3 regions of the Mammaliicoccus vitulinus genome follow, and region 2 is predicted to be linked to each of the others. Evidence: predicted binding sites of a transcription regulator. Region 2 holds the regulator's gene; each other region holds the start of a gene.
The links. Region 2 encodes Rex, which represses fermentation and respiration genes when NADH is low (regulators of the CRP and FNR family bind a similar motif). Its sites were predicted from a motif close to TTGTGAAATATTTCACAA; they were not measured.

Region 1 (10,988 bases), 560 kb from region 2:
ATCAGCTGTATCGCCCATAAAGGCTTTTACATCTACTAATTGATGTGGTTCTAATCCGTATTCATCTCTAAATTTTAAAATGTCATATTTGTTGTAAATATTGAAGCCTTTTTTCGTTAACCAAATATCAACATTCGTATTGATACATTGTAATAAATCGCGGTCGCCACTAACGATATATGTTTCATGGCCTTCTGCTTGTGCTTGTTTACTAATTGTACCGATGACATCATCCGCTTCATAGTTCTTAATGCCTATGTTAAGCAAGCCTAACTTTTCTGCGATTTCTTTCGCTCTATCAAATTGTGGAATCATTTCTTCAGGTGGTGCAGTACGGTTTGCTTTATATGACTCGAACATATCATTACGGAATGTCTTCGAACCCATATCCCAACATACTGCAACATGAGTAGGTTGTATGTCATTTATAACTGTGTAAGCGTGTCTCACGAAACCTTGCACGGCGTTTGTTGGAATACCTTTAGAATCTCTCATAAATTGTTTGTGTATACTTGTCGCATAGAAATGTCTAAATAATAAAGCCATACCATCTATTAATAATATTTTGTTTCCCATTTTGTTCTCCTTTATATCTCTTTTAAGACGTGCTCAATTTGTTCAATAACATCGTTATCTATATTAACAGATAAATATGAGTCAATCAGTTTAATCGTTTCTTCGTTATACTTCTCGATATATGCTTCAGCAATTGTATCATAATTTTCTAAGTTAACTGTCAAAACATGATTAAAGGACACGATTGGTTGATTTAGCAGCATCATTGTATCATTTAATATCGCCTTTTGTACGTCCCTTGCTTTAGATGTTTTTAATAAGTCTTTTTTAGAAATTGAATGGATTGTTTGTTGAGCAATATCTTGAATGCGAATGCTAATCGGTTCGGGAATTGTTTTATTGATGAATTCATGTTTGAATTTTGATACGAGTATCGATGCTTCATTTAATTCTACAATAGTTGGTGTCAGTAAATCATCAAACGTTCTTGCATAAAAGTTCTTTAATCTTTCAACTATGAGTGAACTTTCCAGACTCAACTTCTGATTTAAATCATCTACATATTGTTTCGTGCTTGTTTGTAAAGACGCTTTAAAATTGTCAGTTACGGTTGAAGTATTGAAATGCTTCTTCACAATATCATTGAGTTGTATATTAAGCCTGTCTTTCAAATAGTAAAGTTGATCGTGAATTTCTTTTTCTAATTGGTGATGCGACTTTACAACAGTTTGATTTGTGAAATTTTTCTTTTCTTTATACTCAAGCAACGTTGCCTTTCTCTTTTCTAATTGCGCTTTATCTTGTCTATATGTATGAACCATTTGTTCTAATTCATTGATGAGTTGATTAATTCTTGATTCTACTTGTGATTGAAGCACAGTTTTACTTTCAACTTTGACAAAATAATCGACAGCAGTCATAAATCGGTTAAAATAATCATCATATTCTTTGAGCGCTTGTTTACTAGATACTGGATAACATTCAGGTTTAATATTCAATGCATCTAATGATGATTCTACATATGCAATAACTGCATTTTTATCTTCTTCAGATTCAGCTAAATCTATCGCATTGATGATGAATTTTAGTCCTTGGGATTGTTGTAAATTATTCATATCACGCATATAAGTTAAAAACGCAGCATCTTTGTCTGTAAATGCATGATTATAATAACTTACATATATAATGAGATCACTTGAAGCGATGATTTGCTCTGTCTCTCTCGTATGTCTCTGGTTGTTTGAGTTTAAACCTGGAGAGTCGATTATAATTTTATCTTTTAGCCATTCTTCTTCAAGTCTTAAATTAATTTTGTGCACAAATGCAGCATGTGTATCATCCGCAGTTAACTTTTCTAGTTCATCTAGTTCAAATTCAACAGCTTGATCTTGTTTAAGCGTCGTTTCATAATGTTTAAAGTTCGTTTCAACCGCTTCGAAAAATGCGATATGATGACTCGATAATGAAGCATGTTGTTTAATATTATTATCTTCTATAAATTCTTCTATAGACTCATAGCTTTTATTCGCAAATTCCGTAATATGATTAATTTCTTCGAGCAATTGTGCATACGTCTTAAACGTGACTTCTTGTTTCGTGCCATAACTGATTTCCGTAATACTCGCTGTTGTCGGATTTGGTGAACTTAATAAAATCGGTCTTTGTAAAATGGCGTTAATGAGACTACTTTTCCCAGCACTAAATGTACCAAATACAGCAATTTTCGTAATATTGTTTTCTATACGCTGAACTTGATCATGAATGTTTTCAACTTCACCTTCAAATAGCGGTAATTTCTTTAATTGTTCTAATTGGTCTTTAATGTTGTCTATATTACTTACTTTTTGATTTGATTGTTCTTCTTTATATTGATGTTTTTGCTCTCTTTGCTCACCTAAATCTATATCTTCTATACGTACAAAATGTCTATCGATGAGTTTATCGATGGATTCATCTAAATGTATATAATAATGTTGATAGTTATTTGTTATAAGAGATGATTTTAAGTTTTTGAATTCAACATATTCTTCGTATTCGTTTATCTTGTTTGTATCTTCAATCTTTTCATTGCGTACTTCACTAGCCTTTACAATCTCTTCTATAAGTTGATTCGTTTCATTGCGAATTTTGCGATTGATGATTTCTGCTATGCCTTTCGTGTATATAAGCACGTAATCATTTGTAATTGATGTTTGTTCTTGTACATGATCTGCCAACTCTTGTTCAGATATCGTATATTGTTGATTGATGATTTTTTCGAATAATGCGGCATCTTTAATGTATTTGTTGAGGTTCTCTAATGATTTAATCCACACTTTAGTGATTTCGTCATGGATTTTTAAATCTAATTCTTTTTTTACTTCGCCTAATTTTTCTTCTTGAATCTGTGCTTTTTTCTTATCTTTGTTGAATAAACCTTTTACTTTATAATCTTTCGCTGTTGTTTCTAGATATAAGCGAATGGTTTCTCTCATTTCATAAGGCATTAAATATGCATTATCTAATATTTCTTTGCGTTTTTCTTTTAAATTCGTTGTGAACTGCTCTTTATTTTGAATGAGTGACTGTTCATTTTGTACATTGAACTTTTCTTTAAATGTTTGATAATCTTCATCAAAAGATTCGTCGGTTGAATCGATGTCTGAAAGAATAATTTCCATATGACGATTAATATATTCAAGTTGTTCTTGTCTAATATAATTGGTCACACGTTCAATAAATACTTGATGCTCCGTGCGTTGTTGATCAAGTTGATGGATATACTGATTAAATTCAACTTTTTCATTATTTGGCGTATCATATTTCGAAACGTAAAATATTTTTTCTAGATTAAGATTCCAATCTGCAACAGCTTTACTGACCCTGCGCTTATATGTATCAAAAGAGATTTCATCTTCATCATGTTTATCAACTTGGTTAACAACTAAAATAACTGGAATATCTAATTTGTTAAGTGATTTAATGAAGTTAAAGTTCATATCAGATTGTACATGGTTGTAATCGACCGTATAAAAAACGTAATTGGAAGTGAGTAAATATTGAAAGGCACTTTCTCTATGGTTGTCGCTCATTGAATCAACACCAGGTGTATCTTGGAAAGTAAATCCTTTATTAAATTTATCTGAAGTAAATTCTATTTCTATAGATTCTACTTCACGATCTTCTGTATTTAACCTTTTTACATCTTCTTGGTTCTCTACCACTGTATATTGATTGTCACTTAAGTTAACAGAAATACTATTTTTATTAGACGAAATTAATTGTGCGGTATTACTCGTTGTCGGTACCGGTGAACTTGGCAAAATATTTTGTCCGATAACATTGTTGATTAAAGTAGATTTACCTGCCGAAAAATGCCCTACGAAACTCACAGTATATTGTTCGTTATATACTTTCTTAATCATTTCATTAATTTGTTTGATTAATTGGTGATTTGAAGATTTTTCAATTTCTTTTTTAAGTTTATAGAGTAAATCTAATGATTCTTGATTACTTTTCATTTTAATTCCCCTTCATTTTTGCACAAATAATTTAAAATAATGTGATTTATATCACATTATTTTTTCTATCTCTATTCTATTATAAATAATGAAGAGAATATAAGAAAGGATGAATCATATGACAGTCCAAAATAATGACATTAGTAAAAAAACTGATGACTATTCACATGACGACCTCGACCTTAGAGGCACACTCTATTCAGTTTTTACATTGGGAGGCATTTTTGCAGTATTATGGGTAATTTGTTTTATTTTATTTTTAATCAGAATGTAAGGGGTGAAATCTGTGCATAAATATGAAAAGCTATGGTTAAGCGTAGGAACAGCTTCTTTAGCATTGTTTCTTATAATTTTAATAATTACAGGGTTACATAATGGTCATAAACCAGCTGCATCTGGTAGAGCATACGTTAACTCAGATAAAGTCGAACAAATTGAGCCTTTTAATAAACCAGGGCTTCATAAAGTTTACGGTAAAGACTATGATTACGAACTCGTTATTGTAGCCTCAGCTTTTAACTATCAACCTGGGAAAATCGAAATACCTAAAGGCTCAAAAGTAAAAATCATTGCGACAAGTAAAGATACATTGCATGGATTCAGTTTACCTGGAACGAACGTCAACATGATGTTAGAACCAGGACACATTAGTGAATATTCAAAGACATTCAATCATAAAGGTGAATATCTTATCATCTGTAATGAATATTGTGGTGTCGGACATGCAGATATGAAGTCGATGATAAAGGTTGTGGATAAAAAATGATAACACGTTTAAACAAGACGGATAGTAAACTCGTTATGGCACATATGTATGTGGCAGTTTGTTGTTTAATTCTAGGGGGACTCGCTGGATTATTACAAACTTTTGTAAGATCAGGTTTATTACAATTACCTAAGGCCATTTCTTATTATCAAATATTAACGGTACATGGTATTGTATTAGCGCTCGTGCTTACAACTTTCTTTATCTTAGGCTTTCAATATTCAGCAGTCGCTAAAACATGTGGGCATTTAACTACAGTACAAAGGAAATTTGGTTGGATTGGTTTTTGGGTAATGATTGTTGGGACACTTATGGCAGCTACAATGGTCTTACTGAACAAAGCAACTGTTCTATATACGTTTTATGCACCATTAAAAGCACATGTCATTTTCTATATAGGCATGGCGCTCGTCGTTGTAGGAAGTTGGATTTCTGTAGTTGGACAAATTTTAAAGTATCGAGAATTTAAGAAGACTTACCCTACTAAGAAATCTCCACTACTTAGCTATATGGTAGCCATTAACGGGGTAATGTGGATTGTATGTTCATTAGGTGTCGCTGCTACCGTACTTTTACAATTAATACCTTGGTCATTAGGTTTAGTTGAAAGAGTCGATGTTTCTTTAAGCAGAACATTATTTTGGTATTTTGGTCATGCACTTGTGTATTTCTGGTTATTGCCAGCATATATGTGTTGGTATGCAATTGTACCAAAAATTATCGGTGGAAAAGCTTTCTCAGATAACTTAGCGAGAATGTCATTTATGCTCTTCTTATTCTTCAGTATTCCTGTTGGGATACATCACCAATTAGTTGAACCTGGTATCGACGATATGTGGAAGTATTTGCAAGTTATTTTAACGTTTATGGTAGTCATTCCTTCATTTATGACAGCATTTAGTTTGTTTGCAACTTTTGAAAATCACGGTCGTTCTTTAGGATACAAAGGGTTATTCAATTGGTTTAAATCTTTACCATGGCACGATGCAAGATTTGTTTTACCATTTTTAGGTATGTTGGCCTTTATACCTGGAGGTGCTGGCGGTTTAGTAAATGCTTCAGCACAAATGAATGGTTTGATTCATAATACTATTTGGGTAACAGGTCATTTCCATTTAACAATCGCATCAGCTGTTATATTAACATTTTTCGGAATTATGTATTGGTTGATACCACATTGTACAGGTAGAAAATTAACGAAGTTCACAAATAAACTAGCTATTATTCAAGGATTAACTTGGGCTATTGGTATGACAATCATGAGTGGCGCCATGCACTACGTTGGATTAGTAAAAGGCGCTCCAAGAAGATCTACGTATTCCGAATACGGCGGTGCTAAACAAGCTGCTGAATGGATACCTTATCAAGTATTACAAGCAGTTGGGGGAACAATATTATTTATTTCTATTATATTAGTTGTTATGGTATTTATACATTTAGCTTTCTTGTCACCAAAAGGCGAAGAAGAATATCCAGTTGCTGAAGCTTTAGATGAACATCAACCTGTAACGAAACTCGTTGAAAATTGGAGATTTTTAATTGTAATTACAGTACTATTAATTTTAGTTGCTTATACAGTGCCAATAAGTCAAATGTTTATAGATCCACCACCAGGAGCTAAAGGCTTAGGTGAAGGTAAACTTTGGTAAGTAAAAGAGCGCAAATTCTTTTGGAATCAAGAATTTGCGCTCATTTTAATTTGTCTTTTGAGTCTTCGTGCGATTTGATCGGCTTTCACTTGGATTACCCTTTGGGAATTTATCAAGTCAGGCTCCACATGATAAATAGGACCGTTGAATTTATCAAGTCAGGGCTCACATGATAAATAGAGCCGTTGAATTTATCAAGTCAAGGTCCACATGATAAATAGCAAAAATCTCTATAATATTCACCACGATTTTGCAAAGTGCTGACGCCCGGGGGGAATAGTATGCCGCGCGCGACTACAGTCTCGAACCATATTCATAAGGCAAGCATGCACTTTCAAAATCGTAGATTTTAAAATATACAGCCCTTCTATGTTGCTTGTTTGGTTAATCTTTCAACATTCAGCATATACTTAAAAGAACAAACGAAAAAATGCTAGCTCTAAGAGCTACCATTTTTTATCTATTTTCTTTTACCCCAATATTGGTAATAAGTACATTCTATAAAACCATTAAATAATTTTCTTCTCTTTGTTGCTTTATGACCTACTAAAGGTTCGAATTCTTTATAGCTTGTTAACATATATAATGAAACTTGATTATTTTGAGTCAATATTTCACCTAAGTGTTTATACATAGCTTCTACTTCACTTCGTTCACCGATACGTTCTCCGTATGGCGGATTACCAATTATAGAAACAGGTCCTTCTGGTACTGTAAGGTCATGTATATCTTGTACTTTAAATTTAATGATATCTCCAAGACCTACTTCAACGGCATTTGCTTTTGCAATTTCTACCATTCTAGGATCAATATCACTTGCTAATATATCTATTTCTTTATCATAAAGTGCTGCATCATCAGCTTCTTGTCTTAATTGATCAAATAAACCTTCTGGAATAATGTCCCACTCTTCACTTGCAAAGCTACGATTAAAGCCTGGTGCTATATTTTGTGCGATTAACGCTGCTTCTATTGCAAGTGTACCTGAACCACAGAATGGATCTATAAATGGTGTTTCTCCACTCCAGTTTGTTAATCTAACAAGTGCTGCCGCTAATGTTTCTTTCATTGGTGCTTCACCTTGTGCTAAACGATACCCTCTTTTATGAAGTCCTGCTCCTGATGTATCGATTGTGAGGAAAGCTTCATCTTTTAATAAAGATACTTCTACTTGGTATTTACTACCAGATTCATCTATCCAACCTTGAATTTGATATACATGTTTAAGTTTTTCAACTATCGCTTTTTTAACGATTGCTTGGCAGTCAGATACACTGAATAATTTAGATTTAACACTTTTACCTTGTACTGGGAACATGCCTTGAGCGCCTATAATATCCTCCCAAGGTAATGATTTTGTTTTTTCGAACAGTTCATCAAAAGTTGTAGCATTAAATCGTCCTACTACGATTTTGACTCTATCAGCAGTTCTTAACCATAAATTTGCTTTAACGATAGCTGTTTCGTCACCTTCGAATAGAACACGACCATTTTCTACTGTCGTTTCATATCCTAACTCTTGTACTTCTTTAGCAACAATTGATTCTAATCCCATAGGACTAGTCGCGAGTAATTGATACATGTATATACTCCTTTATATTTAAATTATAATTTACAAATAAAAAGCTCTCCTACTTGGGAGAGCAACACTAGTGAGTGATAAATCTGTAAGCCATGTTTTGTCCTTTAGTACTGCTAACGTGCACTAGTTACACTCGTACGCCAGTGATAATCATCTGTCTGTATGATGACATACCTTCTTATTCCGTTCATTTCCGTCAAAGAAGTGCTCCTACCAATTTTGGATTGCTCACTCGAGGGGTTTACCGCGTTCCACCTTCTACATTTCTGTACAAGCTCCGTCACTGTGGCACTTTCAAACTAATTTAACCATATTATAAATAACTTAGGTTATTTCGTTGCCGTCAATTAATTGCCCTGGCTTATTGTTTCGCCAAGCACGAACACTACATTCATCTCAGAATGTGTGAGCATGGACTTTCCTCTACTTAACGTAGCGATTATCCGAAATACCACTCAAGAACGAATTATAGCATAAACTGTGATAAATAACTATAATTTATTCACCGAATACTGCTTTTTCAAGGTTAGAAATACGCTTTAATATGTCTACATTATTAGAATTATATTGTTGTGAGCCTTGTGGTCTTCCCGAAGCTACACGTATTCTTAGCTGTTCAATTTCTTTGTTTAATTTAGAATTTTCTTCTGTCAGTTTGATGACTTCATTATTTAAATCAGCCATTTTTTGATAGTCTGAAATAATATCATCTAAAAATGCATCTACTTCTTCAGTTTTAAATCCTCTTAAACCTCTTTCAAATTCCTTTTCATAAATATCTTTAGCAGATAGCTTTAATGTTACATCAGCCATATTTACACCTCATTTAATAAGATTCATTTTCATTATTATAATTATATTCCATAAAGTCTTGTAAATCCATGAATGTCATAACAGTATAAGTATAATTTGTCTTTTCGGCAAAATCAACTAACTTACTTTGGAAGTACTTTGGTGAAGCTTCTTGTTCATCATCATAAAACAAAATTGTCTTGTCGGTATTATTCAATATAAAATCATTTGCTTGTTGGAATTGGAATCCGCCTTGGTATTCACTTTGATGTATAGCATTTACATAATCAGCTTGAGCAACTATGCTTTGATATTTTTGCTGGTTCGTTTCATTCCATTTATTAAAATGATTTAAAAATGGTGTTAAAATTGCCAGTTTCAATTGAGGGTATTTATGTTTCATTTGTATTGTAACTTCAGCAGTCCAAAGTTCAAATCCAAGTTGCCCTGATATAATCACCCATTCCAAACCTTCTTCAACTTCTTGCTTAATGATTTCTTCTATATATGCTTTTATGACTTTAACTTCTGGCTGATCATCTTTAAATATATTTAATTCGAACGGCTTATAGCCAGTAAAGTATATGGAAGTCATGACAAATCACCTAAATGTGTATAGATGTAGCTCATATCATGTTGAACAGCTTTATGTTTTTCGAGAAACAGTTTTTTGCTTGTTCTTTTATAATGACATTCAACTGATAACTCTTTGTAATTATCAATAAGAAGTTGAAACTTTTGTTCATTCATATATTGTAATTGAATAACCCTATGTTGTTCTAATGCGAGTTTGTCTAACAATTCGTCAACAGCTTCAACAAATGGCACGACGTCTTTATAAAAGTCATACTCATGGTCATCTTTAGCGTTTTTAAAAATCTGTTGCATCTTGTTCAATTCATTTATAAGATCTTGTATCATTTTTATCCCTACTATCAATGAAGTTTGTTTTTTAAAAGTCCTCACGATAAAATGATAACATAACTAGAAAACTTCTAGAATATTTATGTATCATAAAAAACTTTTGTAACTTATAATGAAATAAGGTATAATGTTTAGAGTTTTTATGATATAAAGCTAGGTGATAAATTTGAATTATCCAAATGGTAAAAAAGGGATCAAAAATACTTCTGAAGTCCCAAGTCAAGACTCCCCTAAGTATAGTAAAATACAATATGGTAAGAGAGGGATGAATTTTGAAGAGGAAATTGATAAATCAAATCAATATTACAGGTTAGAAAATGTAGCAGTTATTCATAAGAAACCGACACCTATCCAAATTGTCGATGTAGATTATCCTAAAAGACAAAAAGCTGTTATTAAAGAAGCTTATTTTAGAAAACCTTCAACGACAGATTACAATGGTGTTTATAATGGATACTATATTGATTTTGAAGCTAAGGAAACAAAAAACAAAACAAGTTTCCCATTAAATAATATCCACGATCACCAAGTAGTACATATGAAACAAGTTTCAAGCCAAAAAGGCGTATGTTTTTTATTGATAAAATTTAGCTACCATGATAGCGTATTTTTATTGCCTTTTAGGAATTTTATGGTATATTGGGACAGATATAAATCTGGAGGAAAAAAATCCATTACTTTAAAAGAAATAGAGTCAGATGGTTTTGCCATTCCAATCCAATTTAGACCAAGAATTAACTACATACAAATAGTTGATCAATTGATAAAAACAGAAAGTGAGGCGCTCAAATGAGTCAATCAAAAGCTTCTAATAGTAAAAATAACAAAGAACAACCTAAGAAAAAGAGGAATATCAAGAGAACAATAATTAAGGTGTTTGGTATTCTCGTACTAGCATTCTTGGCAATGGTAATAGTAGGTGTTCTCGTATTTGCATATTATGCTTGGAAAGCTCCTGCTTTCAATGAAAGTGCGCTTAAAGACCAATTACCAACTAAAATTTATGATAAAAACAACGAACTCGTGACTACCCTTTATATGGGACAAAAGAGAGAACATGTTAAATTCGATGACGTACCTGATACATTAAAAGACGCGGTACTAGCAACAGAAGATAATCGATTCTATGATCATGGCGCATTAGATTATAAACGTTTATCTGGAGCAGTCATGAAAAACTTTACTGGTGGATTCGGTTCACAAGGTGCCTCAACACTGACGCAACAAGTTGTAAAGCGTTCATTCTTAACTGATAAGAA
Region 2 (10,988 bases):
TCCCATCCAACCTATTAAAATTCTATTGTCATTTTCGTCTAAGAAAGTTTGAGGTGCATAAAAATCAAAGCCTTGATCTAATTCCACAAAATTCTTATGGTTAAATTTTAAAGTATCAATATTAAAATCGCCCATTATGTAGCCAGACTGGTAAATGTTTTCAAATTGATTGTTTTCTGGTTCGATGCCTTGCGGTGAAAAGATAAACACATCTGTTCCGTTTAATTTGAATAAGTCAGGACATTCCCACATATAACCGAAATTTTGTAAATCTGTTTGAATTTCGCTTTTTAAAGTCCATTCTTTAATATTATCTGATTCATAGACAACTGCAGTACCTGTTTCGTTGTCTCTTTGAATACCAAAAATCGCATAATACTTATCGTTTTCATGCCACACTTTTGGATCTCTAAAATGTTCAGTATAACCATTTGGAGTGTCGTGAATTACAGGATTTTCAAACTTTTTAAAAGTCCCATCCTCTTGTTGGACAGCGACCATTTGGGATGATTTTCTATTCCATTCATCATCTCTAGCATTACCTGTATACATTAAATGTAATTTGCCATCATATTCAAAAGCACTACCTGAATATACACCATGACTATCAAATTCTGTATCTGGAGATAGCGCAATTCCTTCGTCTTTAAAATGAGTTAAGTCTTTACTCGTATAATGATACCAATACTTCAATCCATGTACTGCTCCTAAAGGAAACCACTGATGAAAAATATGGTAATTGCCTTTGTAATAAACTAAACCATTTGGATCATTTAATAATCCGGTCTTTGGTTGAATGTGAAAAGTTTGGCGCCATTTTGATTGATTAACTTTTTCTTGTAACTCATGATATGCTTCTTCAGATATATCTGATAGTTTTGTATATCTTTCTTCACGTGTCCAATTTACCATTATCATTCTCCTTACATCTAGTTTGAACCGGTTCCATAATATATATATTTTATCATAATTTTTGTCGTTTATTTATCCAATCCTTCAAAATAAGTATCAATAACACTTAATTTTTCAACTGGTTGATTGTTGATACATTTATTTAAAACGTCAACAGCAGTTTCTCCTGCTAAATTGTATTTGAATTTAACTGTTTGTATAGTTGGTGCTACAATTTCAGTGATTTTATTACCTCCGAAACCTATAATAGTTGGCATCATACCTTCTGCTTTTAATAATGTATGATAAATGCCCAATGCAATATTATCGGTAGCTGCAACAATTACTTCATCTTCTCTAATCGTAATATTTTCACCTATCTGTTGAGCATCTTTTATACTGAAACTACTTTCAATAAACTTTGGCTGAATGCCATGCTCTTTTAATGGATTAAACAAACCATCTTTTCTCGTCTTTCCTACTGCGATATCATTTTCTGAAACACCAACATATGTAATGTGATGTTTATTGTGTTTAATAAGCCAATTAGCAACCTGCTTACCCGCATTGTAATCATCATGAACGATTGATAATAGATCAGCATGAGACTGGCCTACTATGACAATAGGACAGTCAACAGCTTTGATTGCTTTCATATGTTCTTCCGATATATGAGTAGCCATTAATATAATACCGTCAACTTTTCTTTTTGCGAGCATATATATAGAGTCAATTTCCCTCTCCATGCATAAGTCCGTATTAACGATCATGGTTTGTACATCTTGTTTAAGCAAACTCGTCTCAATTCCCTTTAAGGTTTCTGTAGTTGCATATGAATCTAATCTAGGAACAATTGCACCTATTAACCCTGTCCTTTTGGCTTTTAAACTTTGAGCAAATTGATTAGGTTTATAACCTGTTTCTTCTACTACTTTATGTATTTTTTCTTTCGTATTTTTACTTATAGAGCCACCATTTAAATATCTAGAAACTGTACTTTTTGAAACACCAGCCATTTGGGCTATATCTTTAATCGTCTTCATAGACACACCTCTCAAAAATACATTCTATCATAAAACCGTTTCCATTTCTTATATAAATAAAAGGACTGAGTTCATTTTGCGAACTCAGTCCTTTTACAAAATTATTTATTATTGTTTTTCAACTGTTATCGTCCATGAAGCGTCGCCTAATTGCTCATAATTTGTGACAGGATAACCATTATCTGCTGCCCAGTTAGGTAGCGCTTCTGTCGCTTGCGTACAATCGAAATCAATTTTCAATTGTTCCCCAACTTGCATTTCATCCATTTTATTTTGTGCTTCTATTAATGGAAATGGACATACCATTCCAACAGTACCTAATTCATGTACCATTTTTATACACTCCTTTTATTAAATACTTTGCGTACTAACTTGTGTTTTAGTTTGTCTTGCTTTTCTGGGTTTAACAAAAATAAAGTAACTCATAAACCAAGCACCAAAAATCATTGAAGGTAAGGCAACCCAGCCTTGCCAACTCATAGCTGCTGTAGATACAAGACCATTACCGATAGAACAACCACCTGCTAATGATGCACCAACACCCATACAAGCGCCACCAATCACACTGTTTCTAATTGTCTTCGTATCTGGCATTCTCCATTTAAATTCTTTTGAACCTTTAGCTGCAATATATGAACCTACAAATATACCTAGTACTAAAAATATGCCCCAGTTAATTAACGAAGCATTTCCCGTTACTAAATATTGTACGATGTTCGCTGAAGGTGTTGTTATACCAAGTCCTCCAACTCTACCCGTTGATACACTCATAGGCCAAGCAATTAATGCAATAATACCTACCGCCACTGCTGCAGCGAAAGGATGATATCTTTTTTCAAATAAAATGTGTCGTATTCCCGTATATTTCTGTTTTAACTGAGGAATAGCAACTTTTGGTTTTTTCAAAGTTTTTGTAACAAAATATGCTGTTACAATCACTAATACTGCGATTAATAACCAAACAGGTACATGAAGTGTTTCTGCCATGTTTGAATTCACAACACTATATGAATTAATGTTTTCTTGTAAAGGATTTAATGGGCCAGACTTCATAATTGCTGCCGTTACACCGTACAACACTAATGCAATCCAACTACCTATTAAACCTTCACCAGCTCTATACCATGTACCAGTAGCACAACCTCCCGCAAGTATGATCCCAATACCAAATACAAACGATCCAATTATAGTACCAACTAATGGGAATGTTTCAGCTTCCATTTTAAATACGCCTAATCCTACTAAAGTAAATAACCCGATACTTTGAACAGAAATAGCAATTAATAAAGCATAAAACATTTTGTTGTTCTTCTGTACATACATATCTCTAAATCCGCCTGTTAAGCAAAATCGTGTTCTTTGCATAACAAAACCGAGTAATATCCCGACTATAAGTCCACTTACAACCATCCAAATCACATTTACATCTCCTTATCCCTATTACAATGATAGGAATAATAATATATTATATTCCAGATGTTTTCAAGTTACTATTTCATTACAAATATTTGACAATTCAAAAAATGATTTAGATTTAATATAAATCATATATAAATAAAATGTTTTCCTGAAATACGGCACTGTTTTTGCGCCGACTTCTGTGGGAAGAAGGAAGTTGCTAAGACGAGGCTCAGACCTTCTCCGAGGAAAGCATGCGCAAAAAAAGACTGCCAACAAGTTCACTTTAAGTGACTTTGTCGACAGTCTGAAACAACCGTACTTTCTACGGCTGTTTCTTTTCATCTTCATCCATTCCTAATTCTTCTTCCATTAATCGTTGCTCTGCTTTTAAATATTTCTTATAACCTATTTTAGATATGACAATACTGATTTCATATAACAGTATCATCGGGATTGTAAATAACATATGCGTCATAAAATCAGGTGGCGCGATTAATGCTGCAACTACTAGAAGTATGAAATATGCGTATTTCCTATTTTTCTTTAAGAACATTGGTGTTACTATTCCTAACCTAGTTAAGAACAGCAATAAAATAGGCAATTGAAATACAAATCCAAACGGGATTGTAAATTTAAACAATTCACTAAAGTATTCTTTAATACCGATTGTTTGTTTTATCCCCATATCGTCTGCTAATCCCATTGTAAATGAAATTAAATATGGAAAAATGATGAAATATGAAAATAGCAATCCTCCAACAAATAAAAACAAACTAAATGGAATATAACTAAGTGTAACTTTTTGTTCTTTCGGATGTAATCCTGGAGATATAAATGCCCATAATTCATATAATATAACTGGTGATACAATGATAAATGCAATAATAATTATCATTGCTATGTATATTGTGAGTGGATCTGTAATTCTGAAGGCATTCAATTCTAATGTCTGAGTAAAATCATCATTCGTAATATAATATATCACTGGCTTAGCAAAGAAAAACCCTAAAATAAGCCCCCCTACTAGAAAATATATAATGATCATAATACGTCCACGTAATTCTTCTAAGTGTTCGACAAAAGTTAAATTGTCTTTATTCACCATCTTACCTCCAATCTAAAAAAAGATGTGGCAGGAAACCCGCCACATTCAAGGGAACATCTGTTAAATAAATTTCTATTTAACTTCTTTATCTTTGCTATCTTCAGGACTGCTTTTCTTCTCATCAAAGTTCGTCATACCATCTGTAGCATCTTTAAATTCTTTCAAAGTTGAACCCATCGCTCTACCAAACTGTGGTAATTTCTTAGGACCAAAAATAATTAATGCAACTACCCCTATAAATAATAAACTAACTGGTCCTGAAATACCGACTGTATTAATAAACATTAAAGCTTCCATTTGATACCCTCCTATTGATTCTTCATAAAGAAGATTAAAGATTGTAATTCAATTCCTAAATCTATATGATGAACCTGCACTTTCTCAGGTACATTTATTCTTTGAGGTGTAAAATTCAAAATGCCAGTAATGCCAGCAGATGTTATACGGTCAGCAACTCTTTGTGCCGCTTGTTGTGGTACAGTTAATATTACAACTTGTATACCTACTTCTTCAACTATCTTTTCAAAATTTTCCATACTATCTACTGATAATTTACCAACCATACTTCCAATTATGCTTTCTGATTGATCAAAAGCTGCCACTATTTGCATTCTATCATTAACAGTAAAATTATAATTTACGAGTGCAGTACCTAAATTACCAACACCAACGATTGCAACTTTAGTCAAATCATCTTGCTCAAGGGTTGTTCTAAAAAATTTCAATAAATAACTAATATTGTATCCGTAACCCTTTTTACCTAATTCACCAAAATATGAAAAATCTCGACGAATAGTAGCTGAATCAATTTTAAGACCTTCACTTAATTCTTTAGAAGATACTCTATCAACACCTGAATTATGAAGTGTACTAACAAATCTATAATAAAGAGGCAAACGTTTCAAAGTAGCTTTAGGGATCTTCACATCATTCTTTGCCAAAATCCTCACCTTTTCCACTGTAAAATAATGTGATTGCGTTCACATCTAATGGGTCAATTATATCAAACTTCACGTAAAATAACTATATAAATATTGTATGTCATTTACATACAATTATAAGTCATTTTCATGTAGAATAATAACTAATAGAGAGGTGTAAACATGATACTTTTACAAATAAATAAGTTAGAAAAATCTTTTGACGGTGATGTTATTTTTTCAGATGTCGATTTCGAAGTTAAAACTGGTGAAAGAATTGCAATCGTTGGAAGAAATGGCGCAGGAAAAACAACGCTCATGAAGGTTATTGCCGGTGTCGAAAGTTATGATGCTGGTCACATTTCTAAAGGTAAACAAGTTTCCATGGGATATTTAACACAACAAATGTCTTTAGATTCCGATGATACCGTTATGAATGAAATGAGAAAACCATTTGAACATGTGATAACAATTGAAGAAAAAATGAAATCATTAACAGACTGGTTAAGCCAACATGCTGATGACTATGATAACAATACTTATCAAGAAAAATTATCCCAATATGAATCGTTGTCAAATCAATTTGAAGTAATGGGTGGCTATCATTATGAAAGCAAGATCAAAACAGTATTAACTGGATTGAACTTTGTCGAATCAGACTTCGATAGACAAATCCAATCTTTCAGTGGTGGACAAAAAACTAGATTATCAATGGCACAAATGCTATTAAGTGAACCTGATTTATTATTACTTGATGAACCTACTAACCATTTAGATATGGATACAACAGAATGGTTAGAAAACTACCTAGCACATTTCAAAGGCGCTATCGTAATTATCAGTCATGATAGATACTTTTTAGATAAAATAGTCAATCAAGTTTATGATGTTGCCTTAGGTTCTGTAAAAAAATATGTTGGTAACTACAGTAAGTTTTTAAAAGAACGTGACGCACATTATGAGAAAGTAATGGCTGAATATGAAAGACAACAAAGTGAAATTAAAAAATTAGAAACATTTGTAGAAAAGAATATAACACGTGCTTCTACAAGTGGTATGGCAAAAAGTCGTCGTAAAGTATTAGAGAGAATGGAACGAATCGATAAACCAAGGCTTGATGCAAAGAGTGCTCAAATTTCTTTCGAGATTAATAGAGCAACAGGAGAAGATGTTTTAAAAGTTAATAATTTAGCAATTGGATATTCTAAAAGTATAACGTCAGCCATTAATCTAGAAATTAAACGTCATGACCGTATCGCAATCATCGGACCAAACGGAATCGGTAAATCGACATTAATTAAAACGATTGCTCAAAAAATTCCTGCATTATCCGGTGATATCACTTTCGGTTCTAATATCCAAATTGGTTATTACGATCAAAAACAAGCGGAATTCAAATCAAATATGACAGTATTAGATTATGTGTGGAATCAATATTCACACATGCCTGAAAAAGATATTAGAACTATTTTAGGAAGATTTTTATTTACACAAGAAGAAGTAAAAAAAATTATTAATGACTTATCTGGTGGAGAAAAAGCACGACTTCAATTAGCTTTATTAATGCTTGAGAAAAATAATGTTCTCATATTAGATGAGCCTACAAACCATTTAGATATTGACTCTAAAGAAATGTTAGAACAAGCATTACAAAATTATGAAGGCACTTTACTTTTTGTATCACATGATCGTTATTTTATTAATGAACTTGCGAACAAGGTATTTCATATCACACAAGAAGGTAATGAACTTTTCCAGGGAGATTACCAATACTATTTAGAAAAACTCGAACAACGTGAGGCAATCAGTAATTACGAACAGAATGAAAGCACATCTACTCAAACTGCTAAAGATGATAATTTCTATACCAATCAAAAACAATTAAAAAAAGAAAAACGTAAACTTGAACGACAATTAGAAGAAATTGAAAATAACATTTCTACTTATGAAGAACAAATTTCTAACTATGAGCATCAACTTACGTTGCCAGAAATATTTAATGATATTGAGAAAAGTAATGAAATAAATCATCTCAGAATAGAAGCAGAACGTTTGCTCGAAGAAAGCATGGAAAAATGGGAAGAAATAGAAAGTAAGCTCAATTAACACAAAATCACTAAGGTCATTTTTACACCTTAGTGATTTTTTATGCGAAATATTAACCACATCTTTATTCACACTATAAAGTCTTGTTTTGCAAGTCATCCACAGAGTTATCCTAGTTATCCACAGGTAAAATGTAAAAAGCTATTATTTCTCATCGAAGTTATCCACAAACACATTAAAAGATATACAAAGGTTATCCACAATTTGTGGTTAACTTGTGCACAAGTACAAATGTTCTGTATTGACTTTATGAATATAGCGTGCATTTTATTTAAGGTTCGTAAATATTGTAAATTCACAATGATATTAAGATTAAATTATTAATATCATTGAAATATTCACTAGATTTAATAATGAAATAGTTTTATAATTTATATAGCCAATTTTCTTGTTTTGTACACTTTAGTTATAAGGTTGCACTTGCTAAATTATTTAATTTACTTAAGTGTTTAATTTACTTAAGTGTTTAGAGTTAAATTTCATTGATTAATTGGTCTTGTGTTTAATACAGAAGGGATGATGATTTATGAATAATACTAACATTGAGAGTTACACATCAAAAGCTAAAGAATTGCTCAAACATAAGATTATAACTAAGGAAGAGTACGAACAACGTATTAAAGACTACACGGATTATACGAATAGTGAAGGTAAATATTCTAGGAAATAAGAAAAGCTCGGGACATTAACTTACTAGAATAATATAAAAGAGCGTGAATTCGTTGAGGCAAGCATGCACGAACAAAATCGTATATTTTATAAAAAATAACAACTCATTTCTAGCTGAATAAATCAGTGAGATGAGTTGTTATTTATTTTGAGTTGGGACATAAATGTCCTAAGCTCTTCTTACTATTCTATATATGCATTTGCCATCCAAGTTACGCCATAAGGATCTTGAAAAGAACCAAATAATGGTGACCACTCTACTTCTGCTAGTGGCATATCAATTTTACAGCCCGCTTCCTCTGCTTGTTTAAATAAATCCATAACTGCTTTTTTGTCATTTTCATCATTATAATTAAATTGAAAACAGGCTTGAGCGCCTTCGTTATTAATATCTTTATTTTCCCATGTGTCACTACATAAAAACGTCTTGCCTAATAATTTAAAACTCGCATTCATCGTAAAAGATTCGGGCAATTGCAATTCTTTCGGTGCATCTTTGAACATTTCATGATTACCAGGTACCCTCATAACATCAGTTGCACCTAGCTTATCTTCATAAAACTTTAATGCTTCAATACTATTTTGAAAATTAAAATAAGTATTTACTTCCACAAGTTTCCGCCTCCTTAATCTTTTCATCGTAATTATTATAACGCCTTTAGTGTAATAATACAATTATCGCTTAATTAAAGTCTTCAAGATCTAAAGAATTTTTTCCATTTAATTTCATATCGGAAAATCGTTTTTTTTCATATAAGAAATGCGCTATAGAACCTATCATTGCGGCATTGTCTGTACATAAGTTTAAAGGTGGAATACTTAATTCAATACCAAGCTTGTTAGTTTCTAATTCTAAAGCGTCTCTTAAGCCTTTATTAGCTGCTACTCCTCCAGCCACAATTAAATGATCAACATCATATTCTTTAACTGCAGACATTGTTTTACCAACTAATACTTCAACAACACTATTTTGAAAGCTCGTAGCGACATCTTCTTTAATGATTTCTTCATTCTTTTGTTTTTTATTATGCAATGTATTAATCACTGCACTTTTTAATCCACTAAAACTAAAATCATAGCTACCTTTTTCTAACCATACTCTAGGGAAATTCAATGTATCTTGCCCTATTTGAGCGAGTCTATCAACTTCAGGTCCACCTGGATACGGTAAGCCTATTGTTCTTGCAACTTTATCGTAAGCTTCTCCTACAGCATCATCTCGCGTTTCACCAATAATTTCAAAATCAAGATGATCTTTCATATATATTAGTTCAGTATGTCCTCCAGATACTATAAGCGCGATTAACGGAAACTGTAATGGTTTAACGAGATGATTAGCATAAATATGACCACCAATATGATGAACAGGAATGAGTGGTTTTTGATGGCTAAAAGCTAATGCTTTTGCACTTGCTACACCTACCAATAACGCACCTATTAAGCCTGGTCCTTCAGTTACTGCTATAGCGTCTATATCATCTATTTTCATATTTGCATTTTTTAAAGCTTCGTCTATAACTTGGGTCATGACTTCAACATGTTGTCTACTTGCTACTTCTGGTACAACGCCACCAAACTTTTTGTGAGTCATCATTTGCGTTACCACTTCATTACTTATAATTTCGTTACCATTTTTAATTACGCTAGCAGCTGTTTCATCACAACTTGTTTCTATACTTAATATAATAGATTCAGACATTTTTTAAACTCACCCACATCACTTTTGCATCCTCTCCGTCGCCATAATAATTTCTTCTGACACCACCATAAGTAAAACCTGCTTTTTCATAAATATGTCTAGCGGCTTTATTTTCTACTCTTACTTCTAAACTCATTGTCGTACAAGTCGCGCTTGCAAAATTCATGACATATTCTAAAAGTAATTGCCCTACTCCATTACATCTATATGATTGATCTACCGAAATAGTCGTTATTTGTGCTTGATCAATAACAAGCCATATCCCACAATAAGCAATAATTTCGTCACCTAAAGATACTACAAAATAATGTGCAAATTCATTTTTTTCTAATTCATGATAAAAAGCTTCTAACGACCACGAGCTATTTGTAAAACTTTTATTTTCTATTTTGTATACTTGAGATACATCTTCAATAGTCATTTTTCTAATTTCTAATGCTTCGTTTGATTGTTTTTCCAATTTTGCTCCGCCTCTGATAGTTTTAAATATCGTGGTTTCAATTCATGAACGTTTGTAACTGGTTGTTCTTTGATTTGGTACATAAGTGAAGCATCAGGTAAATTAGATTGGGTTCTACCTTCTAATTTATCTTTTAAAGCAACTGTATCACTGCCCACAAATATATAAGATTGATTCGTATGCTTTAAGTAGTCATTTAATTCTTCAATAGAAATATAACAATCTTCTTTAACTTCTATTAACTTGTCATCATGATATTTATAAACACCTGTAAACACATGATCTCTTCTTGCATTGAATATAGGGACGATTAAATCTGATTTATAATCGCAAGTCTTGGCTAAAGCTTTTAATGAAGAAACTTCATATAGTGGTATATCCAACGAATACGCCAAAGTTTTGGCTGTTGTTATACCGATTCTCAATCCTGTATACGAACCTGGACCATTGGCTACGACAATTTCCGTTAAAGCTTTAGGTGAAATATTCGCTTCTTCCATTAAAGATTCAATAACAGGCATTAATTGTAATGAATGATTTTTCTTTATATTTGATTGATAGTTTAATAAGACATTCCCCTCATTAACAAGTGATACGGCTAACGGTTGATTTGAAGTATCAATTAATAATGTTGTCATCATCTAACACTTCCTTTATTTGTTTATAGTGTTCACCTTTTGGAATGATTTCAAAC
Region 3 (10,988 bases), 1.0 Mb from region 2:
CCATGATAACTTGCTATCTTGACCGTAGTTTTCAAATGCGTAAAAACTACCACGAATGGATAGAAGTATCAATGCAACACTTCCTGGTATTAATAGCGTTGATCCAAAGTAATATGCTGAATCAGGAAAGAATCCAACTATACCTACAAAGAAGAATACAAAGAATACATTGGTCACTTCCCATACCGGGTTTAAATATCTTGAAATTAAATTGTTAATGATATGATCTTGTTTCGTTAATTTTGCATGAAAAGCAAAGAATCCAGCACCAAAATCTATCGCACCGATGATGATATAACTATACAAAAAGAGCCAAAGTACTGTAATACCTATATATTGATAATCCATTATACTTCACCCTTTCTGTCTATTATTTTATTCACATCATCAGTTGCTTTACTGTGACTGAACATTCTAATAAGGACATAACTTGATGAAATGCCTAGTATTAAATAAAGAATTGCAAATGCTATAAACACAAGACTTAAACCGTCAGCATGAGTTGCTGCTTGTGCAACTTTTAAATAACCTCTTAAAATCCATGGTTGTCTACCCATTTCAGCTAAGAACCATCCAAACTCTATAGCAAACATTGCTAATGGACCAGTTAAAACAGCTAAATATAGTATTGGTTTACTAAATTGAGACCATTTTTTGAACCATTTTAAGGCAATGAATAATGCTGAAACGACAAAACAGTAAACACCAAAGAATACCATTAAGTCGAAGAAGTAATGAATGATAAGCGGTGGTGTCTCATCTTTTTTAAATTCATTTAAACCTTTAACTTCTGTATTAAAATTACTATCTGATAAGAAACTCAAAGCTCCTGGAATTTTAATAGCACCTTTAACTTCTTGTTTATCTTCATCTACTAAACCAAATAATACAAGGTCAGCTTTAGATTCACTTTCAAAATGCCATTCCATGGCTGCTAATTTTTCCGGTTGTTCTTGATGTAAGAATTTTGCAGATAAGTCACCTGCAAGCATCGCAAGTAAGCTCGCTATAAGCCCTACTGTCATTGTAAGTTTTAGCGCTTTTTTATGATATTCTTTATCATCAATAAATTTATTTTTAATTAAACGATAAGCTGCGATACTTGCTAAAATAAATGCTGCTGTCATGAAAGCAGTTGAAATGACATGAAATGCTCTCACACCAAATGATGCATTAAACATCGCTGCTATTGGATCGATATTCATTAATTTCCCATTAATAAAGTCAAAACCACTAGGCGTATTCATGAAAGAATTCACGGATGTAATGAAAAATGCTGAGAAAGTACCACCAATAATAACTGGTAAATTAATTAAAAAGTGTGTCCACTTCCCTTTAAATCTATCCCAAGTATACAAATAAATACTTAAGAAAATAGCCTCAAAGAAAAAGGCAAATGTTTCCATGAATAATGGTAGTGCAATGACTTGCCCACCCAATTGCATAAATGATGGCCACAATAATGATAATTGTAACCCTATAATCGTTCCTGTAACTACTCCGACCGCTACAGTAATCGTGTAACCTTTAGACCAACGTTTTGCCATTGCAATGTACATAGGATTATTTTTTTTAATTCCTATGAATTCAGCAATCGCAAACATTAAAGGAATTCCCACACCAATTGTTGCAAATATGATATGGAATCCCAAGGTCATCGCAGTCAGTAAACGACTTATAACTACTGCATCCATAATATTCCTCCATTCAACGTTTGTGATTTATATCACAATTTATTCTTATTATACAACATTTTAAACATTAGTAAAATGTTTAACATTTACAAAGTAATGACAAATTCATGTCAGTATTTAAACATAATCGTTGAACACTGTAAGAAATCATTATAATATGACTATATAAAGTCGAGGTGAAAGAAATGAATAAAGTTACTATTTATACTCAAGACCAATGCCCTCCTTGCCAATTTGTAAAACAATATTTCAAGGAAAAAGAAATTGATTACATTGAAAAAAACATAAAAAACAAACAGTATAAAAGTGAATTAATAGATTTAGATAGCTTTTCAACACCTACTGTTCTGATTAATGATAAAGTTTTTTACCAAGTTGATATAGATTCTTTCAATAAAGAATTAGGTATAAACTCATGAGCATTCAATTCCCTAGTTCTAAAATAAAAATTGTAAAGCACGATCTACAAAGTAATCTTAAAAACAATTTGAAAGTTGTTCATATTTCAGATTTACATTTAGGTTATTATTCTGATTTAAAAGATTTACATCAACTCGTACTTCTCATTAATCAACAAGAAGCTGATATCGTTTGTTTTACAGGTGACTGTTTTGACAATATTAACGATGTTTCATTTGATCCTTGTCTAGTTATACCTTTATTTAGAACTATTCAATCAAAATATGGAAAGTTTTTTGTTCCAGGTAATCATGATTATGGATCAAATGGCATTGATATCATACTGGACATCATGAATAAGTCTGGTTTCCAATCACTTTTAAATGATTATTTTAAAGTTAAGACACTAGACGGTAATATTTTAATTCATGGCATAGATGATATATGTTTCGGCCAACCCAATTTCAATAGTTCATTCCAAACACCAGATGAGCTCATCGATTATAGAATAGGACTAATGCATGAACCAGACAAAGTTAAATTGTTAGATCCTTATATCAATTTAGTATTATCTGGTCATACACATGGCGGTCAAGTCCGTATACCCATAATAGGTGCTATATATACACCTACTTTTGGCAAAAATTATATACAAGGTTTATATCATATTAGAAATGAGCAATATCTCTTTGTAAATAAAGGGATAGGCATGACAAGATTACCTATTAGAATATTTTGTTCACCAGAAATAGCTGTCTTTAACTTGAAACCTAATCATACTCAGTAGATATCATTAACATTAAGTGAATATAGTTAAAATAAAAGATTTCTTCATTAGGTTATAGCCTAGTGAAGAAATCTTTTTATATTGAGGAATTTCAAGGTTTTGAAAGTGCATGCTTGCCTAGGGGTATGGTTCGAGCCTGTAGTCTCGTGAGGAATATTATAAAAATTTATTGCTATTTATCATGTGGACCTCGACTTGATAAATTCAACGGCCCTATTTATCATGTGGACGCTGACTTGATAAATTCAACAGCTCTATTTATCATGTGGACCTCGACTTGATAAATTCACTGGTAAATCGCACGAAGACTCATAAAATAAAGTAAAAAGAGCGTAAATTCTTCGAAACAAGAATTTGCGCTCTTTTACATTAATCTAAGATATTAATATCCCGGACTATTTTCATTTATTAATTTACGATAATTGATTAACAAGTTCTACAACTTCTTCTTCAGTTGCACAATTAATTGCTCTACCTGCTAATTCTTGCATTTCTTTTTGATCTAATTGTTTGATTTGTTTTCTTGCTTTAAGAATACTAGTCGCACTCATAGAGAATTCATCTAAGCCTAATCCAAGTAATAATGGAATTGCCGTATTGTCTCCAGCCATTTCTCCACACATACCTGTCCATTTACCCTCTTTATGAGATGCTTCAATTACTTGCTTAATTAAGCGAAGAATTGCTGGGTTATATGGTTGGTATAAGTATGCAACGCGTTCAGACATACGGTCAGCAGCCATCGTATACTGGATTAAATCGTTTGTACCGATACTAAAGAAATCAACTTCTTTAGCAAAGATATCTGCAAGTGCAGCAGTTGCTGGAATTTCAACCATAATACCGATTTCGATATCATCGTCTACTTTAACACCTTCAGAAACTAATTTTTCTTTTTCTTCAAGTAAGATTGCTTTAGCGTCTCTGAATTCGTTAATTGTAGCTATCATTGGGAACATGATATTTAATTTACCGTACTCAGATGCACGTAATAAAGCTCTTAATTGTGTTCTAAAGATATCTGTTTGATCTAGGCATAAGCGAATTGCTCTATATCCTAAGAATGGATTCATCTCTTTAGGTAAGTTTAGATAAGATAATTCTTTATCTCCACCAATGTCTAAAGTACGAACAACTACTCGCTTACCATCCATTTCTTTCAACACTTTACTATATGCTTCAAATTGTTCTTCTTCTGAAGGCATATTGTCTCTACCCATGTATAAGAACTCAGTACGGTATAAACCAATACCTTCTGCGCCATTATTTTTAACACCTTTTAAATCATTAGGTGTACCAATATTAGCTGCAAGCTCAACATGAACACCGTCTTTAGAAACAGATTCATCATTAACAAGTTTTGCTAATTCTTCTTTTTCAGCTAAGAAGTTTTTTTGTTTTTGTTCATATGCTAGAACTTCATCATCTGTAGGGTTAATAATTACATCACCAGATAATCCATCGATGATAAGACCATCACCGTGTTTAACGCGGTCAGTAATGTCTTTTGTACCTACTACAGCTGGAATTTCTAATGAACGGCTCATAATCGCTGAGTGTGAAGTTCTTCCACCAATATTTGTAGCAAAACCTTTAACAAATTCTTTGTTAAGTTGAGCTGTATCAGATGGTGTTAAATCTTCTCCAACAATAATAACGCTTTCATTGATCATACTAGGATTCGGTAATTCCACTCCTAATATATGTGCCAAAATACGTTTAGAAACGTCACGAATATCTGCCGCGCGTTCTTTCATGTATTCATTATCCATATTTTCAAAAATCGTAATGAAATTTGTTGATACTTCATTTAATGCAGTTGGCGCATTGACTTTATTATTGCGAATATTATCTTCAATCGGATTTAATAACTCTGGATCTTCTAACACTAATAAGTGCGCATCAAAAATCGCAGCTTTATCAGCTCCAAGTTGTTTCTCAGCATTATTACGAATTTGAGTTAATTCAACTTTAGATTGATTAACAGCTGCTTTGAACTTTTCAACTTCGCCATCTACATCGCTGATATTATCGCTAGAAAAAGATAAGTCAGGCTCGACTAATAAGTATGCTTTACTAATAGCCACACCATCAGATGCAGCTATACCTTTTAATAATTCAGACATTATTTAGTTAATCCTTCTTTAGATAATACTTCAGTGATTGCTTCAATTGCTTCTTTCTCATCACTACCCTCAGCGTAGATAGTAATTTCAGCATCTTTACCAACACCAAGGCTCATTACACCCATAATAGATTTTAAGTTTACTTTTTTAGCATTATATTCTAATTGTACATCTGAATCAAATTTAGATGCAGTTTGAACTAACATAGTTGCTGGTCGTGCATGAATACCCGTTTCGTCAATTATTACGTAAGAATTTTGTTCCATATTTATTATCTCCTTCTGATTCCTATATTTAATTTGTATAAAATCAAATTTTATCTATACGATTAAAGAATATCAAAAAAACACTTACAATTCAATCAAATTACATAAGTATGCAATTATTTGAGTCAATTCTGCCTTAATTAGGAAGCTTCATATATTCAACTGCTATTTGTGTCCCAACCATTGCGTTGTGTTCAATGAGTTTAATATTCGTATCTAATGATCTACCCTCAGACTGCTTAACAATTTCACCTAACAGATATGGCGTTGAATCTTTGCCATGTATACCTTCTTCTTCAGCTTTTGCTAATGCTTTATCAATAATATTATTTATAAATGTAGGCTCTAATTGATCTTCTTCAGGAACCGGATTGGCAATCACAATACCAGAATCTAAACCTAAATCCCAGTGCACCTCTGCTAATTGTGCTATCGTTTCAACGTCATCCATTCTAGTATTTAATTTAAGCCCACTTTTTCTTGTAAAAAATGCAGGAAGTTCATCTGTTTGATAGCCTACAACTGGTACACCTTTAGTTTCTAAATATTCTAATGTTTTTTCTAAATCAAGGATTGATTTTGCACCAGCACAAATGACAGCTACATTTGTTTTAGAAAGTTCTTCTAAATCGGCTGAAATATCCATTGTATCCTCTGCACCTTTATGAACACCGCCGATACCGCCTGTAACGAAGAACTTAATATCTGCTAATTGTGCACAAATCATTGTGGAAGCTACTGTAGTTGCACCAATTCTTTGAGTTGCTATAATTTCTGCTATATCTCTTCTTGAAACTTTAGCAACATTTTCAGCACTTGCTAATAACTCTAATTCTTGATCATTTAATCCAATTTTGATTTCTCCATTAATAATAGCGATAGTTGCAGGCACACCGCCGTTATCTCTTACAATTTGTTCTACGTTTTTTGCCATTTGTACATTTTGTGGATATGGCATACCATGTGAAATAATTGTAGATTCTAAAGCAACAATTGCTTTGCCTTCCTGTTTAGCATTTTCCACTTCTTCTGAGAATTGAATATAGCTTTTCATTATAACGCCTCCATGTCTTTTATAAGTTGTTTTCTGTCTAAATCTTGTCTAACGGTATAAGATATTTGTATTGTCTTAGAAGCATTAGCTTTAGCTAAATCAATAATTTGTCGTATATCATATGAATTTAACCATCCATAAATTAAACCTGACGTAAATGCATCTCCGGCACCTGTCACATCGACAACATGCTCAATTGCTTTAACTTTAAACTGCCGTTTTCCTTCTATGCCATCATAAAATATTTTTTCTTTACCTGATGTAACAATGATATTGGTAACGCCTAATGATTTAATGTCATTGATAAATTTTAGTAAATATTCTTCTGACTCTGCCTCTTTGCCTACAAAGGATTCAACTTCATCTTTATTTAAAATCAGCCAATCTACAGCATGTAAATTATTTGGCAGACGATTCATTTTTGGTCCTGAAACTGCAATTAATACCAATTTAATTTGTTTTTTCTCAGCATAAGCACACAAGAACTCAATCGTTTCTTTTGGGCAGTTCAAATCTGCAATAATACACTTTGCTTTATTTAATAAATAAGTATTTTTGATCATAAACTCTGGCGTGATTTTGTCATATACTAACATATCTGCGAGTCCCATCGTCATGTTTCCATTTTGGTCTAACAATGCTGTATAACTTCCCGTAGCCTCACTAGATATTTTTTCAACATAATCTACATTCATAAATGGTGATGATAAATCTGCAATATGTTGCCATTCTGCATCATTTCCAGACGTTGTTAATAACAGGACATCCTCTCCTATTCTTCCTAAGTTCTCTGCAACATTCCTAGCAACACCACCAATAGATAATTCTGAAGTAACAGGATTAGAGGTGCCTTCTATTAATTTATCGGTAATGTGAAATTTTCTATCAATATTTGCACCACCTATACACACAATAGGATTTTGTTCATTCAAAACATATGCTTTCCCTTGCACATATTCTTTCTTAACCAACCCCGATATGATATTTGCTACAGCTGGTCTTGATAATCCAACTTCTTCTGATAATTCTTGTTGTGATATAAATGGATTCTCTTTAATTAAATTAAGTATAATCTTTTCATTTTTATTCAAACCACTCACCTCACAAACAAATGTTTACATTTTAAACTTTAGTTTACACATCATACTATAAAGCGCTTTCATAAATAATGCAAATATTAAAATAATTCAAATAAAAAAAGTTAGTATCAAGATTAATTCCTGATACTAACTTTTTAAAATTTATTCACTTATAAAGTCTTGAATGACTGTTTCACATTTCTTAATGTGATCCTCACCCATTTTTTTCATTAAATAATAACTAATAGATCCAGCAACAGCTTGACCTACAAGTGGTATCCATCTAGATTGTTTAGCCGCTTCACGTTTAACTACAGATTTAAAGAATACTTTTACCATAGCATTTGTAACTTTTTGTCCAATAAATTGGCTACCTTTCATAGCGGCAGATGTTAGCACTTTTTGTTTTAAGTCATCTTGCATTTTATTCACTTGCTTATGGCTTAATCCATAAATTTTGTTAATATCTTCAATGATATCGCTCATTAGCTTGATGTCCATACCAACACCTAATCCAGGTATTGGAACAACATTTGCTGCAGATGACATTAATGATTTTTTATGAATTAAGTCTTTAGCTCTTTTTCTACGATTTAATAACTCATCTTGCGTTACTGGTAATTCAGAACGCTTTTTAATTTCTTCTATGCCTAATGCTTTATTTCCGGCTTTATTAGTAATTTTATTAAATATACCCATTATTTCCATTCTCCTCACAGTTCATTAATATTCAATAATTAGAATACTAATATATACCCGTATGAGGAATTTTTAACCATTTATTTGTACAAACACTACTTTTAAATACTTGCTAGGTTTGTAATGTGGATGGCTCTTAAAGTCTTTAGGTAATCCCATAACATCCAGAATAGTATAGTCTACATCTAAAGCATCTAAAGTTTGATTAATCATTTTCTTAAATGCTTTTTGAGGGAATGCACTAGAATTCGTACTTAATATTAAAGTACCTTGTTCATTTAAAAGTTCCAATGATCCTTCTATTAATTCCGGATAGTCCTTCTGTACGCTAAACGTTTTTTTCTTGTTACGAGCAAAGCTTGGAGGATCAACGACTACTACGTCATAACTTAAACCGTGACGTAAAGCGTATTTGAAATAATCAAACACATCCATGATGAAAATATGATTATTATTTAAATCCACAGTGTTTAATCCAAAATTAGCTTCAGTTAGCGATCTAGCTCTATTTGCTAAATCCACACTCGTTGTAGAGTTAGCATTTGCACTTGCTGCAACAGAAAAAGCGCCCGTATAACTGAATAAGTTAAGTACATCTTTATCTTGGCTATAATGATCTCTTAATTTTTTTCTTACATCTTTTTGATCTAAGAAAATTCCAGTCATCGGTCCATCATCTAAATCAATATTGTAGAATAAATGATTTTCTTCTATTACATATGGGAAACCAGGTGCTTTTCCGTCAACAAAGTCAGAAGCAGTTTCCATACCTTTAAATCTTCTTTTTTCAAAAATAGATTTATATTCAAATACTTCTTTAATTGCAGGTAATAATCTGTCTTTCAAACGATAGATTCCAACAGAATACCATTGAATTAATAAATGTCCGTCATAATTATCAATTGTTAATCCGCCAATACCATCACCTTCAGCATTAAAAATTCTGTATGCATTGATGCCATTAACACGATCATAATATTCTCTTTCATTTTTAGCTGTAGTAAATAAATCTACAAAAAATTGGTGGTCTATCTTTTCAGTTGATTCTAGTGATAATACCCAACCGATACCTTTATTTTGTTCACCATAATAAGCAGTAGCAATAAATCTTTTACCAGAATCTACAAGCGCTACTAATTCACCTTCATCTGTGTTAGGCATATCAAATATGTCATCTTTTTCAACTAGAGGGTAACCTCTTAAATATTTATCTTCTTTACCTCTTTTAAGCATTAACTGTTTCATTATTTTTTGGCCATCCTTTCGAAATGTCTCACATATTATAACGTATATTACGCAAAACACCAAAAAAACAGAGTATCCCCCTTTAGAATACTCTGTTAACCGAATTTATTAATCAAAATTTCCCCCAGAAAGTTTTGATCCCCTTTTATGTAAACGCTTACTAAAAATAGTATAAAGGATAAGATTGTTCCGTGCAATACATTTTTCAAAGAAATTCATTAAAAAAGTTTACTTATTACATATTAGAATATAAATAAAAGGTACTAAGATTAGTAGTGAAGAGATCTTTTTATATTTTAAAATCTTACGATTTTGTAAAGTGCATGCTTGCCTAGGGGTATGGTTCGAGCCTGTAGTCTCTCTCTCATACTATTCCCTCGGGCGTCAGCACTTTGCAAAATCGTGAGGAATAATTCAAGTGATAACTAGATAAAGCGCACGAAGAATCGAAAAATAAAGTAAAAAGAGCGTAAATTCTTATTTTTTAAGAATTTACGCTCTTCTATATTAATCTTAGTATGTTTTGTCACACATGATTTTAAATGTGTTAGAAAGATTTTTTCAAATGAATAATAAATGCTGGTGTGACAAACAGTAATAATAAGAAGGATATTGGTGTTATAAATACTGATAATTGCGACGTTTGTAACGCTGAAACAAAGAACGTTGTTGCAATTTCAAAGAACAGTGCCGATATAACAAAAAGTTTTCCAAAATTATTTTTATTCTTGTAGTTTGTCGTGTAATTAAAGTATGCATATAAAATGATGAGTAACATTAAAATAAACAATGTTAACCATTCGAACACATATTGTATTTGTGATAATTTCCATTCACCTGACAAGAACAAACCGTTACGATTATTAAATTCAATAAATGTAAATAAGAATAAAATAGCTGTACTAATCCATTCTATATAGCTTTTCTTTAACCATTTAGGTCTTCTCATCCATTTAGGAATGTCATCGTCTTCTATTCTAATCATTTCTTTCCATTTTTCATTACGTTTTTTTCGTTTAGCAATAGCCTCTTCAGAATTGAATTTCTCTAAAGTTGTTTGTTTGAAAGTTTGTAGTTTCTGATAAAAACCTTGAGACATACTAAATATTTTACGCGTTAGTCGATTATTTTTTACTCTTGAGTATTTTTCATCAATAATCATTTCTGCATCTTCATCACTTACTGGTAATGATCTTCTTAAATATAAACTAATCCAAACGGACATTTGGCTAAAACACCATAATAATATAAAGAATAAATTAATACTCATTACATCTATAGGTTTTACATTTGCAGCATCAATATTATGGTTCATTGCAAATTGTGAAATGAAATAACACATACCATATGAAATGATAATCCATAAATAATGTTTTTTACGATTCATCGGGTTCAGTTCATTTTTATAAACAACATATCCCACGTGAATACTAAATGGAATGATAAATAAGAATGATGCAAAACTGTAAACTTGAAACATCGTCATCATAATGACAATCATTAATAAGATCGTTAGTCCTATATAAAATATAGAAATATCGTAATCATAATTCGTCGTTCTTCTTAAAGTACGTCCAATAAGTAAAACAAAAATACCAATCAATAAAATTATGATTGCTGCTATCACTGGAAAACCACC

Region 1: a site for Rex is predicted at 4,056-4,073, ahead of PYW35_RS06770 (cytochrome c oxidase subunit II). Genes of this name have one in related genera too.
Region 3: a site for Rex is predicted at 1,715-1,732, ahead of PYW35_RS09160 (cytochrome ubiquinol oxidase subunit I). Genes of this name have one in related genera too.

What each region holds. Positions count from the first base shown of each region.
Region 1 is NZ_CP118974.1:1,324,046-1,335,033, reverse strand. Features, by position in the region: gene PYW35_RS06780 (5'-3' exonuclease) at 1-576, opposite strand, end outside; gene PYW35_RS06775 (dynamin family protein) at 588-4,016, opposite strand; gene PYW35_RS06770 (cytochrome c oxidase subunit II) at 4,303-4,782, shown strand; gene PYW35_RS06765 (b(o/a)3-type cytochrome-c oxidase subunit 1) at 4,779-6,431, shown strand; gene PYW35_RS06760 (THUMP domain-containing class I SAM-dependent RNA methyltransferase) at 6,892-8,013, opposite strand; RNA gene rnpB (RNase P RNA component class B) at 8,095-8,464, opposite strand; gene gpsB (cell division regulator GpsB) at 8,512-8,826, opposite strand; gene PYW35_RS06745 (SLOG family protein) at 8,840-9,400, opposite strand; gene PYW35_RS06740 (DUF1798 family protein) at 9,397-9,726, opposite strand; gene recU (Holliday junction resolvase RecU) at 9,896-10,522, shown strand; gene PYW35_RS06730 (transglycosylase domain-containing protein) at 10,519-10,988, shown strand, end outside.
Region 2 is NZ_CP118974.1:768,900-779,887, reverse strand. Features, by position in the region: gene PYW35_RS03845 (sucrose-6-phosphate hydrolase) at 1-912, opposite strand, end outside; gene PYW35_RS03840 (LacI family DNA-binding transcriptional regulator) at 981-1,934, opposite strand; gene PYW35_RS03835 (sulfurtransferase TusA family protein) at 2,043-2,267, opposite strand; gene PYW35_RS03830 (YeeE/YedE thiosulfate transporter family protein) at 2,286-3,344, opposite strand; gene tatC (twin-arginine translocase subunit TatC) at 3,658-4,440, opposite strand; gene PYW35_RS03820 (twin-arginine translocase TatA/TatE family subunit) at 4,513-4,737, opposite strand; gene PYW35_RS03815 (redox-sensing transcriptional repressor Rex) at 4,749-5,381, opposite strand; gene PYW35_RS03810 (ABC-F family ATP-binding cassette domain-containing protein) at 5,544-7,466, shown strand; gene PYW35_RS03805 (hypothetical protein) at 7,993-8,136, shown strand; gene PYW35_RS03800 (VOC family protein) at 8,319-8,747, opposite strand; gene tsaD (tRNA (adenosine(37)-N6)-threonylcarbamoyltransferase complex transferase subunit TsaD) at 8,818-9,834, opposite strand; gene rimI (ribosomal protein S18-alanine N-acetyltransferase) at 9,827-10,294, opposite strand; gene tsaB (tRNA (adenosine(37)-N6)-threonylcarbamoyltransferase complex dimerization subunit type 1 TsaB) at 10,267-10,932, opposite strand; gene tsaE (tRNA (adenosine(37)-N6)-threonylcarbamoyltransferase complex ATPase subunit type 1 TsaE) at 10,913-10,988, opposite strand, start outside.
Region 3 is NZ_CP118974.1:1,810,277-1,821,264, forward strand. Features, by position in the region: gene PYW35_RS09155 (cytochrome d ubiquinol oxidase subunit II) at 1-348, opposite strand, end outside; gene PYW35_RS09160 (cytochrome ubiquinol oxidase subunit I) at 348-1,694, opposite strand; gene PYW35_RS09165 (glutaredoxin family protein) at 1,880-2,113, shown strand; gene PYW35_RS09170 (metallophosphoesterase) at 2,110-2,880, shown strand; gene ptsP (phosphoenolpyruvate--protein phosphotransferase) at 3,294-5,006, opposite strand; gene PYW35_RS09180 (phosphocarrier protein HPr) at 5,006-5,272, opposite strand; gene PYW35_RS09185 (pseudouridine-5'-phosphate glycosidase) at 5,409-6,326, opposite strand; gene PYW35_RS09190 (carbohydrate kinase) at 6,326-7,417, opposite strand; gene PYW35_RS09195 (hypothetical protein) at 7,568-8,104, opposite strand; gene PYW35_RS09200 (class I SAM-dependent rRNA methyltransferase) at 8,177-9,349, opposite strand; gene auxA (lipoteichoic acid stability factor AuxA) at 9,897-10,988, opposite strand, start outside.